DNA from 2 places in the Zunongwangia endophytica genome. Region 1 is predicted to be linked to the other one. Evidence: riboswitches for the same ligand, from Rfam matches in the RefSeq annotation. Region 1 holds a riboswitch; the other holds the start of a gene.
What was found. Region 1 has a riboswitch for thiamine pyrophosphate ahead of thiM (hydroxyethylthiazole kinase). Riboswitches for the same ligand answer to the same signal wherever they lie in the genome.
Positions count from the first base shown of each region.

Region 2: another riboswitch for thiamine pyrophosphate. It lies ahead of thiS (sulfur carrier protein ThiS); the one in region 1 lies ahead of thiM (hydroxyethylthiazole kinase).

Region 1 covers NZ_JAUFPZ010000002.1:541,550-547,089, reverse strand. The annotation lists gene QWY91_RS02515 (HD domain-containing protein) at 1-272, opposite strand, end outside; gene QWY91_RS02510 (winged helix-turn-helix transcriptional regulator) at 630-980, opposite strand; gene QWY91_RS02505 (DUF2652 domain-containing protein) at 1,153-1,797, shown strand; gene QWY91_RS02500 (sugar phosphate isomerase/epimerase family protein) at 1,884-2,759, opposite strand; TPP riboswitch at 2,961-3,052, shown strand; gene thiM (hydroxyethylthiazole kinase) at 3,114-3,908, shown strand; gene thiE (thiamine phosphate synthase) at 3,908-4,555, shown strand; gene thiD (bifunctional hydroxymethylpyrimidine kinase/phosphomethylpyrimidine kinase) at 4,542-5,375, shown strand; gene tenA (thiaminase II) at 5,362-5,540, shown strand, end outside.
Region 2 covers NZ_JAUFPZ010000002.1:3,274,059-3,279,598, forward strand. The annotation lists gene QWY91_RS14235 (DUF6686 family protein) at 229-591, shown strand; gene QWY91_RS14240 (hypothetical protein) at 661-816, opposite strand; gene QWY91_RS14245 (UDP-2,3-diacylglucosamine diphosphatase) at 1,014-1,778, opposite strand; gene QWY91_RS14250 (6-pyruvoyl trahydropterin synthase family protein) at 1,947-2,396, opposite strand; TPP riboswitch at 2,583-2,678, shown strand; gene thiS (sulfur carrier protein ThiS) at 2,775-2,978, shown strand; gene thiC (phosphomethylpyrimidine synthase ThiC) at 3,031-4,887, shown strand; gene QWY91_RS14265 (thiamine phosphate synthase) at 5,074-5,540, shown strand, end outside.

The DNA.
Region 1 (5,540 bases):
CTTATTTTTTCGTGCTCTTTATAAGAATTACTGTTACCCGTATCATGAAACAAGGAAGCCAAAACCACAATTTCTTCATCATCTTTAGACAAAGACTCATAATTAGCTATCTTTTTAGCATATTGATACACTTCAAAAGTATGCTGAATATTATGATAAGGCAGTTTAGAACACCTACTGTTTTTCAAAAGGTTATGACAATAATCCATAGCCTTTCGTATCACAGAGGTATCTTCCTGATATCTATAATTCAGCATCTCTAGCAGCATCATCGGGTAATTTGGGACTTATCTATAACAAGTATTTTGCCAAAAAATTATATAAAACATTTTATTGAGGATTAAATTAAGAAAATTATTGTAATCCTAAAACTAAATTTAAAAGTTGAAAGAAAATTTTAATTAAAATTATAAAATTTCTAAATACTTTACTTCCCACTAGCCAAAAACTAGGCAAAAAAAAGCCTTTCTTATCGAAAGGCTTTGTAAATCCACGTTTGATTAGGCTAATTGTGGTTAATCAATAATGAAAAATTCAGCAATATGAATTTCTCTATATAATAACGGTACTTTTTACGTTTTATTTTATTCTATTGAAATCATTTTCGGAAATATGATAATTCAGTAAAATCAAGAGCGTTCATCAATTAGTTTTTGACGATGCTTTTTTCCCCACGAGCTTAGGGCTTCTAAAATTTCTGAAAGAGAATTACTGTACTCTGTTAATTCGTATTCAATGACTATTGGCGTTTCCGTATAGACTTTGCGTTCTACAAATCCGTTCAATTCCAAATCTTTTAATTCTCTGGATAGCATTCTAGCAGAAATATTCAAGGCACGCTGTAACTCATTAAATCGCTTATTGCCTTCTTTTAGAGCTATAATTATCTTTAATTTCCATTTCCCACCAATCGCGTAGAGCGCATCATCTATTGCTCCTAACCTACTCTCACAAGCCTTTTTTTCTAATAATTGTCCCATAAAATCAATACTAACAAGATCTTTATTACTTACTTATAAATTCTAACTAACTTTTGTAAAGCAAATGTACAAATATTAGTGTTATTCACCTCAATCACTGTAAGCATGTGCGATTAGTAAAGACCAAAAGAAATAGTTTATGGATTATTAAACTGTCTATCGAAAATCGGCCATGAAAAGAACAATTACACAACTTCCTTACCTTATAAATCCTATTGGATACCAGTCTAAAGTTTTAAAAGGAACAATAATTATTCCTGATATTAGTGGTTTTAGTCGCTTTGTTGAAACTACAGATTTTGAAACCGGAAAAGTTATAATTTCAAAATTACTAAACGCGATTATTAAAAGTAACACCTTAGATCTTCAAATTTCGGAAATTGAAGGTGATGCTGTTCTCTTTTTTAAATACGGTGAGCGTATTTCAGCAAAAGAAATTTTAAACCAATTTTGTCTTATGAAAGAAGTATTTAACCAAGAAATTGGGTTTCTAGAAGAAGAATTTCAGTTAAATATCGATCTATCTCTAAAAATGATTGCCCATTATGGGCCACTCGCTCAATACAATATAGGCAAGTTTGAAAAGTTATATGGACAAACAGTGATTGAGGCTCATCATTTGCTTAAAAATTCAGTAGAAAGTAAAACCTACGTACTGCTATCTGATGAATTATTAAATTCCGAAGAAAATTCAGAATTAAAAAATTTCAGCCAATTTATAGAAAATACAATTTGTGAGATCTATGATGATTTTAAAGAGATTTGCTATACCTTTTTTGACTTTGAAAATGATCGCTGCAAAAAATGTATTGCTTAATAGTAAACTCCTACTCTCAAGCAATTTATAAATAAAAAGCCCTCTGAGAATATCAGAGGGCTTTTTATTTATATTTTTTTAAAATCCTATTTTTTAAATTTCACTTTGTGAAAGCCAAAATCGCGAAGATTTTCATGGCTAATTTTAATGGCTTCTAAAGGTTCTAAATCGAATGTATTATCTTGTTCTACAATATAATATTTCATTCCAGATTCCTTTCTTTTGTCTAATATTCTCTCAAAATCTATAGTGCCTTCACCTACCGGAGTAAAATTACCCGCTTCATCCATATCTTTTACATGCCATAATTTAAACCTTCCTGGATATTTTTCGAAATAAGCAACAGGATCGGCACCCGCTTTTGTTACCCAATATAAATCCATCTGAAAATTCACCAAATCTGGATCTGTATTCTCTAAGAAATATTCTATCGGTACTATTCCGTTTTCATTTTCTTTAAACTCAAAATCGTGATTATGATACAATAATTCTATTCCGGCTTTCTTACATTTTTCACCTATAGTATTAAAGGTTTCAACCAAAAGATCCAGGTCATTTTCCATTCCCATTTTACCTCCAAAAGTAAAATTATCTAATGGCGGAACAGGAATCACAAAATATTGAAAGCCGGCTTTTTTAACGTCGGCTATCATTTGATCTACATTTTCCATAGTAACGCCACCCTGATGCGAACTCAAAGGTTTGGTATGGTATTTAGCTAACAATTTTTTAAATTTCTTAGGCTTCAATCCATAAAACAGTCCGTCACTATAACCGGCTGCTTCAATATATAAATAACCAATATCTGCAACTTCGTTGATGGTTTCCTCTGGTGATTTCTTCATTTCTTCCCGAACTGTATAGAGCGTCGCAGCACCAAATTGGCGTTGTCCCACCATAGCGTAAGAAGCAAATAGTAATAAAAAGAGAACTGCTTTGTTGAAATTTTTAAAAGCTTTCATATAATGAAATTTAGTAAGAATAGAACGTACAATGAAACTTCAAATATTGAAGTACAACCTCGAAATATTCAGTTTAAATAAATATTCACGCTAAATATAGAATAATTAATGTTTCAGGTAGAAACATTTGAATAGAAAATTAAGTCTTAAAAACTTTAGCTATTTAAAAATTTTCTCAGCCTTCATTTTTACCCTACTTTTACGGTGCTTTAGGGGTATTCTGTTAAGAATTGAGATAGTCCCTTTGAACCTGATGCGCTAAAATCGTCGTAGGGAAAAGTTTACTGATCCAAAATAGATCAGCTCTCTACCTTTGTGCCAGAATTTTCCCTGAAGCCTCAAAAATTTATGATGATGGAAAATTTATTATGGCAACATATTCAACATGTAAAAAAATCGGTGCCTCTAATACACAATATTACCAATTATGTGGTAATGAATAATACGGCCAATGCCTTATTAGCTGCAGGAGCTTCACCAATAATGTCACATGCCCAGTCTGAAGTAGAAGATATGGTTAACATCTGCCAGGCTTTGGTGGTCAATATTGGTACGCTAGATGAATATTGGAGCTTAAGCATGATTAAGGCAGCGAAAAAAGCTAACGAACTCGGTAAACCATGGATTTTAGATCCGGTGGGTGCCGGCGCAACGCCTTACAGAAATGATATCCTTACCGAGCTACTTCAGTTAAAACCAAAAATAATTAGAGGAAATGCTTCAGAAATCATGGCTCTGGCGAAGGCATCTGATCTAAAAACCAAAGGCGTAGACAGCACTGCAGCAAGTAGCGAAGCTATCGAAGCTGCCAATGCGCTTAATACTGAATACGATAGCGTGGTTTGCATCTCTGGGGAAACTGATATTATTATCGACGGAAATAAAATAATGATGCTGAATAATGGCGATTCTCTTATGGCTAAAGTTACGGGACTTGGCTGTTCGGCTTCAGCGATCACAGCAGCATTTGCCGCGGTAGTTGAGGATAAATTTGAAGCAACCTTAGCCGCAATGGCTTTATTGGGAGTTTGTGGCGAACTTGCTGCTAAAACTTCAGCAGGACCGGGAACTTTGCAATTAAATATTCTCGATAAACTTTATAATATTACTGAAGAAGAATTTATGTCTACTCTCAAAATTAGCGAATAATGCATCCAGATTTTCCTTATCAACTTTATCTGGTAATTTCAGAAGAAAGTTCCGTGCATCATTCGTTATTAAAAGTTGCTGAAATGGCTATTGAAGGCGGTGTCGATATTATTCAATTAAGAGAGAAAAATCTGAATACTTCAGACTTTATAAAAAAAGCTGAAAAACTGAAAAAGCTTACCGATAGATATAATATCCCGCTTATAATCAATGACAATCTTGAAGTTGCTAACGCTGTTGATGCTTTCGGTATTCATGTTGGGAACAGTGACACTCCGCCTTCTGAAATTCAGCAAATTTGGAATCATAATAAAGCGATTGGATATTCTATAGAATATCTAGAGCAGTTAGAGACCGAGCAAACGAAGATTGCTAATCATTTAGGTATTAGCCCGGTATATAGCACCAGTACAAAAACCAATACAGTAACCGAATGGGGAATCGAGGGAATTAAAAAAATTCGGAACTTAACTAAAAAACCCTTAGTGGCTATTGGTCGCATGAATGCTAGTAATGCTGCTGAAGTAATTAAAGCAGGTGCAGATTGTATTGCTGTAGTTTCAGCTATTTGTGCTGCTAACGATCCTAAAGAAGCTGCAAAAGAAATAAAAAATCAAATTCAGAATCATCAAAATGAAAACATATAAATATCCTTCAGCCTTAACTATCGCCGGTTTCGACGGTAGTGGCGGCGCAGGAATTCAGGCCGATATTAAAACATTTTCGGCATTGGGTTGTTACGCAACCTCTGTATTAACTGCACTACCGGTACAAAATACAACGGGCGTAAAAAATATATTTCCTATTTCCTATCAGGCTGTTTCAGAACAAATCGATAGCATTTTTGACGATATTTTTCCTGATGCGGTAAAGATTGGAATGGTACACACACCAGAACTCGTTAAAACTATTGTTGCTGCATTGCAAAAATATCCAAAAACAGCATTGGTTTTTGATCCTGTAATGGTTGCTACAAGCGGGCATAAATTAATTGAGGATGAAACCGTAAAAATGATCATTGAGCAATTATTTCCATTAGCCGATGTCATTACTCCTAATATGGATGAAGCTGCGGTTTTAGCTGAAATGAAAGTTGAAACGCTGGAAGACATGAAAAAAGCAGGAGAAAAAATTATGAAACTCGGCTGCAAATCTGTTTTAATGAAGGGAGGTCATTTAAAAAGTGATCGAATCACTTCGCTTTATTTTGCTGAAAATGGAGAAATTCACTCTTACGAATTCAAAAGATTCGATACGAATAATACGCATGGTTCTGGCTGCACATTATCTTCTGCTATCGCTTCCTTTTTAGCCAGAGGCGAAAACTTAATCGATGCTATAAAATTAGGGCAGGATTTTGCACATCAAGCTATCGAAAACGGAAAAGATGTAAAAACCGGCGAAGGTAATGGCCCATTAAATCACTTTTATAATCCACAAAAACTAATCAAAAATGAGTTGGAGTAAAGATACCTGGCAAACGATAAGTCCAATATACAACCGAATTATAAAAATGCCATTTATAGAAGAATTGATGGATGGCAGTTTACCTTTAGAGAAATTTCAGTTTTATATGAGCCAGGATTCGGCTTATCTGGAAAATTTTGGACGCGCTTTAGCACTAATTGGTGC
Region 2 (5,540 bases), 2.7 Mb from region 1:
TCATTTTTCAACTGAAATTTTTTCAACCGAAAACCTAAGCATAATGAGATCCCGGATCTCCGTCCGGGATGACGAAAATTCCCGAAAGATGTTTCTTATTCAAAGGAAAACGCTAAAGAAATAATGTAAACTTTTGACTAAAGACTTTAGCAAAAGCAAACAAAACTCATAACTATTTAGACTGATTTTAAATAATATTCTTATATTTGAGATAAATGCACTCAAAGTATGGAGGACGTCGACATTATTTATCATAATAATACCGGGATTTCTTTTAAGTGGAAAAGCGGAATTGCTAATGCTGGTGAAAAACGAATTCAACTCGTATTTAAGGATATGGGTTTTTATCTTTCTCCTGAAGAAGTGAATGTGTTTTCCAAAAATATCAGAGTAGCAAAGAATAATAAAACAAACTGTAAGCAGTGCCCTCATTCTGAATTATGTGAGCGTAAAATCTTACTAAAATCTCCGCTCAAAAAAATGGATTTTGTTGTAAATGCTTTCGAACTCAATGAAATCTGCGATCTGGTAGAAGGAACGATTTTTAAAATGAAACTTCATAATTATGTAGAGCTTGTCTCGAGAAATTAGCAGTTAGAACTGAGATATGAGATTTTAGAATATAGACTGAAGAAAATAGATTCAAGAATTTATTTTGAATTATAAACCTGCATTACCGTCATGCTGAACTTGTTTCAGCATCTCATCCTGATGAGTAGAATTAGTTTTCAAAATATCGATTTTGATCATTTTTGGATTGATTTTTTTTGATAACTGTTTATGCACTACAGTCCGTCCGGCGTACTGTTTCAGCATCTGATGGTTAGAGTTGAGAGATAAGATTTTAGACCGCTTTGCTGTTAGATGTTATAATCTAGTTGTTTGGATGTTGAATTTTAAATGCTGAATATGAGTTGAACTCGGCAGTCAGGAATCAAGAGTCAAGATTCTATGATTTTAGCGTCTATTTTTTTGCTGAATATTGATAGCCGAAAGCTCTTTTCTGTAAACTATTAACCGTTAACGGGATGTTTTTTTAAATACAATTCATTTCCATCAAATTCTGCGTAGGTGTAGAAATTAATCCAATCGCCAGTGTTAATGTATTTTGAATCTTCTTTCAGTTTAATTTCCATTGGTAAATGGCGATGGCCGAAAAGGAAGTAATCGTAATGTTTTGTTTCGAGTTTTCGCTTGCAATATTGCACCAACCACTCATTATCTTCTCCTAAGAATTTAGCATCATCGTCTCCAGAAATCAGTTTATTTTTTACTGAAAAATACTGCGCAAGCGGCACGCCGATATCAGGATGTAACCATCGGTAAAGCCATTTTGAAAACGGATTGGTAAACACTTTTTTCATGCGTTTATAGCCTTTGTCACCAGGGCCAAGTCCGTCACCATGACCAATTAAGAATGTCTTTTGGTTGAATTCAAACTCCTGTGGTTTTCGGAAAGTTGGAATATTAAGTTCTTCTTCAAAATAATTTTCCATCCATAAATCGTGGTTTCCAACGAAAAAATAAATCGGAATCCCACTATCTTTAATTTCAGCGAGTTTCCCTAAAACCCGAACAAATCCTTTTGGTACAGCATGTTTATATTCAAACCAAAAATCGAATAGATCGCCTAGTAAAAAAATAGCCGCTGCATCTTCTTTAATTTCATCCAGCCATTTAACGAATATCGCTTCGCGTACTTTGCTGGCTTCTTTGGTGGGAGCACCTAAATGATTATCACTAGAGAAGTAAACTTTTTTACCGTTAGGAAGTTGCATACGATGAAATATAAATCTAATATACTTATTTCTACAAAGATGTTTTGCGTTAGGGATAGTAGCGGCATCCTTTTTTATTTGCCAGTCCGCATCTCTAAATGTTAAGAACATATTTAAAATGCAAATAAAAAAGATAGAGCGTATAGCCCGACCCGACAGGGGAACGCCCTAATTATCGCTAGCGTACCACTCGGCGAAACTAGTTTCAGTCTCCTGAAGTTTTAACGAATGTAGTTTAATATGATCTGGTAAGTGTTTGCTTATTTTTTGAGAAAAATCGATTACCATATTTTCACTGGTGGGTTGATATTCTACTAAAATCACGTGATGACCACGATCTTTTAATTCTTTCGCCAGTTCTATATGTGGTGTATTTTTATTGAAAACTGTGGCATGATCAAACTGGTCTACAATTTCTGACTTTACGATCTTTTTTAAGTCGCCAAAATCGATTACCATTCCGTACTTCACATTATCAGTATCGCTAATTGGTTCTCCAATAACGGTTACACTAAGTTTGTAACTATGGCCATGGACGTTGCGACATTTACCGTCGTAGCCATAAAGTGCGTGTCCTGTTTCAAAAGAAAATTGTTTGGTAATCCTGATTTTTGCCATACCGAAATTTTAAGTCTGCCGTATATAATTTGGTTTTCCCTAAAATTTTTAAAGCTGAAATTATGAAAAATTGCTTCGGAAACTTTTCGGGAAATTTTAGTGCAAAGGTATTAAAAGTGTATTCAAAATAGAATAATAAGCCTTTAGCATTTTTTTAATTCGGATTATTTCATTTAACTTTGAGAGAGTAAACTTTAGGGGTGCCAATTGATTTTGGCTGAGACAAACCCTTTGAACCTGATTCAGATTAGCATCTGCGAAGGGAAAAGTTAGAAAATTTTGTATCTAGTTTATCTAAAATAGGGGTGAATTTTATACAATATTACTTTTCTTCAAAGACTATCCTCTTTGGTTTACGGCTATTAAAATCGAAACGATATGATAACTGTAAACGTCAACAACCAAAATCATTCTTTTAAAGAACCCGTAAAACTTCTTGAGCTTTTGGAGCAATTGAATATTCAAGCTTCGGGAGTTGCTGTTGCGATCAACAACGAAATTATTTCTAAACTAAAGTGGGAACATACGCTATTGGAAGAAGGTAATAAGGTCTTGGTGATTCGTGCTACGCAAGGTGGTTGATTTACAGATTATAGCAATCAAATTAACAAATATCAACTATAACCCGTAAAGCATGAAACCTAACCAATTACCGAGGGAAGAAGCCATCAGTAGAGCGCCTTTCCCAAATTCAGAAAAAATTTATGTAAAAGGACAACTGCATGAAAATGTAAATGTCCCAATGCGAAAAATTAACCTTGAAGATACCGTCGATAAATTTAACGGTACCAAAACTGCTAACGATTCTGTTTTGGTCTACGACACCAGTGGCCCTTTTACCGATCCCAATATTGAAATTGATGTGCGTCAGGGTTTAAAACCCATCCGTCAGCAATGGATTTCAGGTAGGGAAGATGTAGAGCAATTGAGTGGACTTTCTTCAGAATATGGAAGAGAGCGAGAAGAGAATGAAAAGTTAGATGAACTTCGGTTTAAAAGAATTCGGAAACCTTTAAAAGCAAAACCGGGACAAAATGTTACCCAAATGCATTATGCACGTAAAGGAATAATTACTCCTGAAATGGAATTTATTGCTATTCGTGAAAATCAGAAACTTCAGGAAATCAATCAAATTACTCAGCAACATCCGGGCGAAAGTTTTGGAGCCAGTATTCCAAAAGTAATTACACCAGAATTTGTTCGAGAAGAAGTCGCTAAAGGACGTGCGATTATACCAAGTAATATTAATCACCCTGAAAGTGAACCGATGATTGTAGGTCGAAATTTCCTGGTGAAAATCAATGCCAATATTGGGAATTCTGCCGTAAGTTCTTCTATTGAAGAAGAAGTAGAAAAAGCAGTTTGGGCTTGCCGTTGGGGAGCCGATACCATAATGGATCTTTCTACCGGAAAAAACATTCATGAAACCCGAGAATGGATTCTTCGGAATTCTCCCGTGCCTATTGGTACGGTTCCTATTTACCAGGCCTTAGAAAAAGTAAACGGAAAAGCAGAAAATCTTACCTGGGAAATTTTTAGAGATACCTTAATTGAACAAGCAGAACAAGGGGTAGATTATTTTACCATTCACGCCGGGGTTCGTTTAAAATATATACCACATACCGCAAAACGAGTTACAGGAATCGTTTCTCGAGGAGGATCAATTATGGCAAAATGGTGTTTAGCGCATCATCAAGAAAGTTTTTTATATACGCACTTTGAGGATATTTGTGAAATCACGAAAGCCTACGATGTCGCTTTCTCTCTCGGCGATGGATTACGTCCCGGTAGTATTGCAGATGCAAATGATTATGCACAGTTTGCCGAATTAGAAACCCTTGGCGAACTAACCAAAATCGCTTGGAAGCACGACATACAATGCTTTATCGAAGGTCCAGGGCATATCCCAATGCATATGATTAAAGAAAATATGGATAAGCAGTTGGAAGAATGTGGCGAAGCTCCATTTTACACACTTGGACCATTAACCACAGATATTGCGCCGGGTTACGACCATATTACCAGTGGAATTGGCGCTGCAATGATTGGTTGGTACGGTTGCGCGATGTTGTGTTACGTAACACCAAAAGAACATTTAGGCTTACCTAATAAAGAAGATGTAAAAGAAGGTGTAATTACATATAAAATTGCTGCCCATGCCGCAGATTTAGCGAAAGGACATCCGGGAGCGCAACATCGTGATGATGCGATGAGTAAAGCAAGATTCGAATTCCGTTGGGAAGATCAATTCAATTTAGCGCTAGATCCAGATACTGCCAGAGCGTATCACGATGAGACCTTACCTTCAGATAATGCAAAAGTGGCTCATTTCTGTTCGATGTGTGGTCCTAATTTCTGCTCGATGAAAATTACACAAGATGTGCGGAATTACGCCAAGGAAAACGGACTCGACAGCGAAGAAGCCATTATCAAAGGAATGGAAGAAAAATCGGAAGAGTTTAAGAAAAAAGGAAGCGAAGTTTATTTATAATCACTTAATAATTAAATAGTTAGTAATTATAAAATATGGGCGTCACCCTGAACTTGACTCAGGGTCTCATCCTGATGATGTTTTTAAATGCGGTATGAGATTCCGGATCTCCCGGTAGCTATCGGGGCGGAATGACGGAACTAATAAATAGTACAACATAAGAATATCAAAATTTAATTTGAAATAATGCTGATTGTAATTTCTACGGAAAAGTTTATCGAAAATGAAGAATTTCAACTGAAATCTATGCTTGATGAAGGTTTAGAAGTTCTTCATATTCGTAAGCCTAATGTTTCTTTTGAAGCGCTAAAAACGTGGCTAGAAAAGTTTGATCCTCAACATCGTTCTAAAATGGTATTGCATCAGCATCATAAATTAGCGCAGGAATTTGATTTAAAAGGTATTCATCTAACAGAATATTTCAGAACCAATTTAGCTGAAAATATAGAAGATTATGTGAACTCTTTTCAGCAAAAGAAATTTACAGTAAGTACATCGGTGCATCAAAAAGAAATGCTTTCAGAATCTATCATTTTTGATTACTGTTTCTTAAGTCCGGTGTTTAACTCGATTTCAAAAGCAGCTTATCCGGGTAAAAAGTTTCAGGTAAATGAACTTCAGCAAAAAGTGATTGCGCTTGGTGGTATTGATTC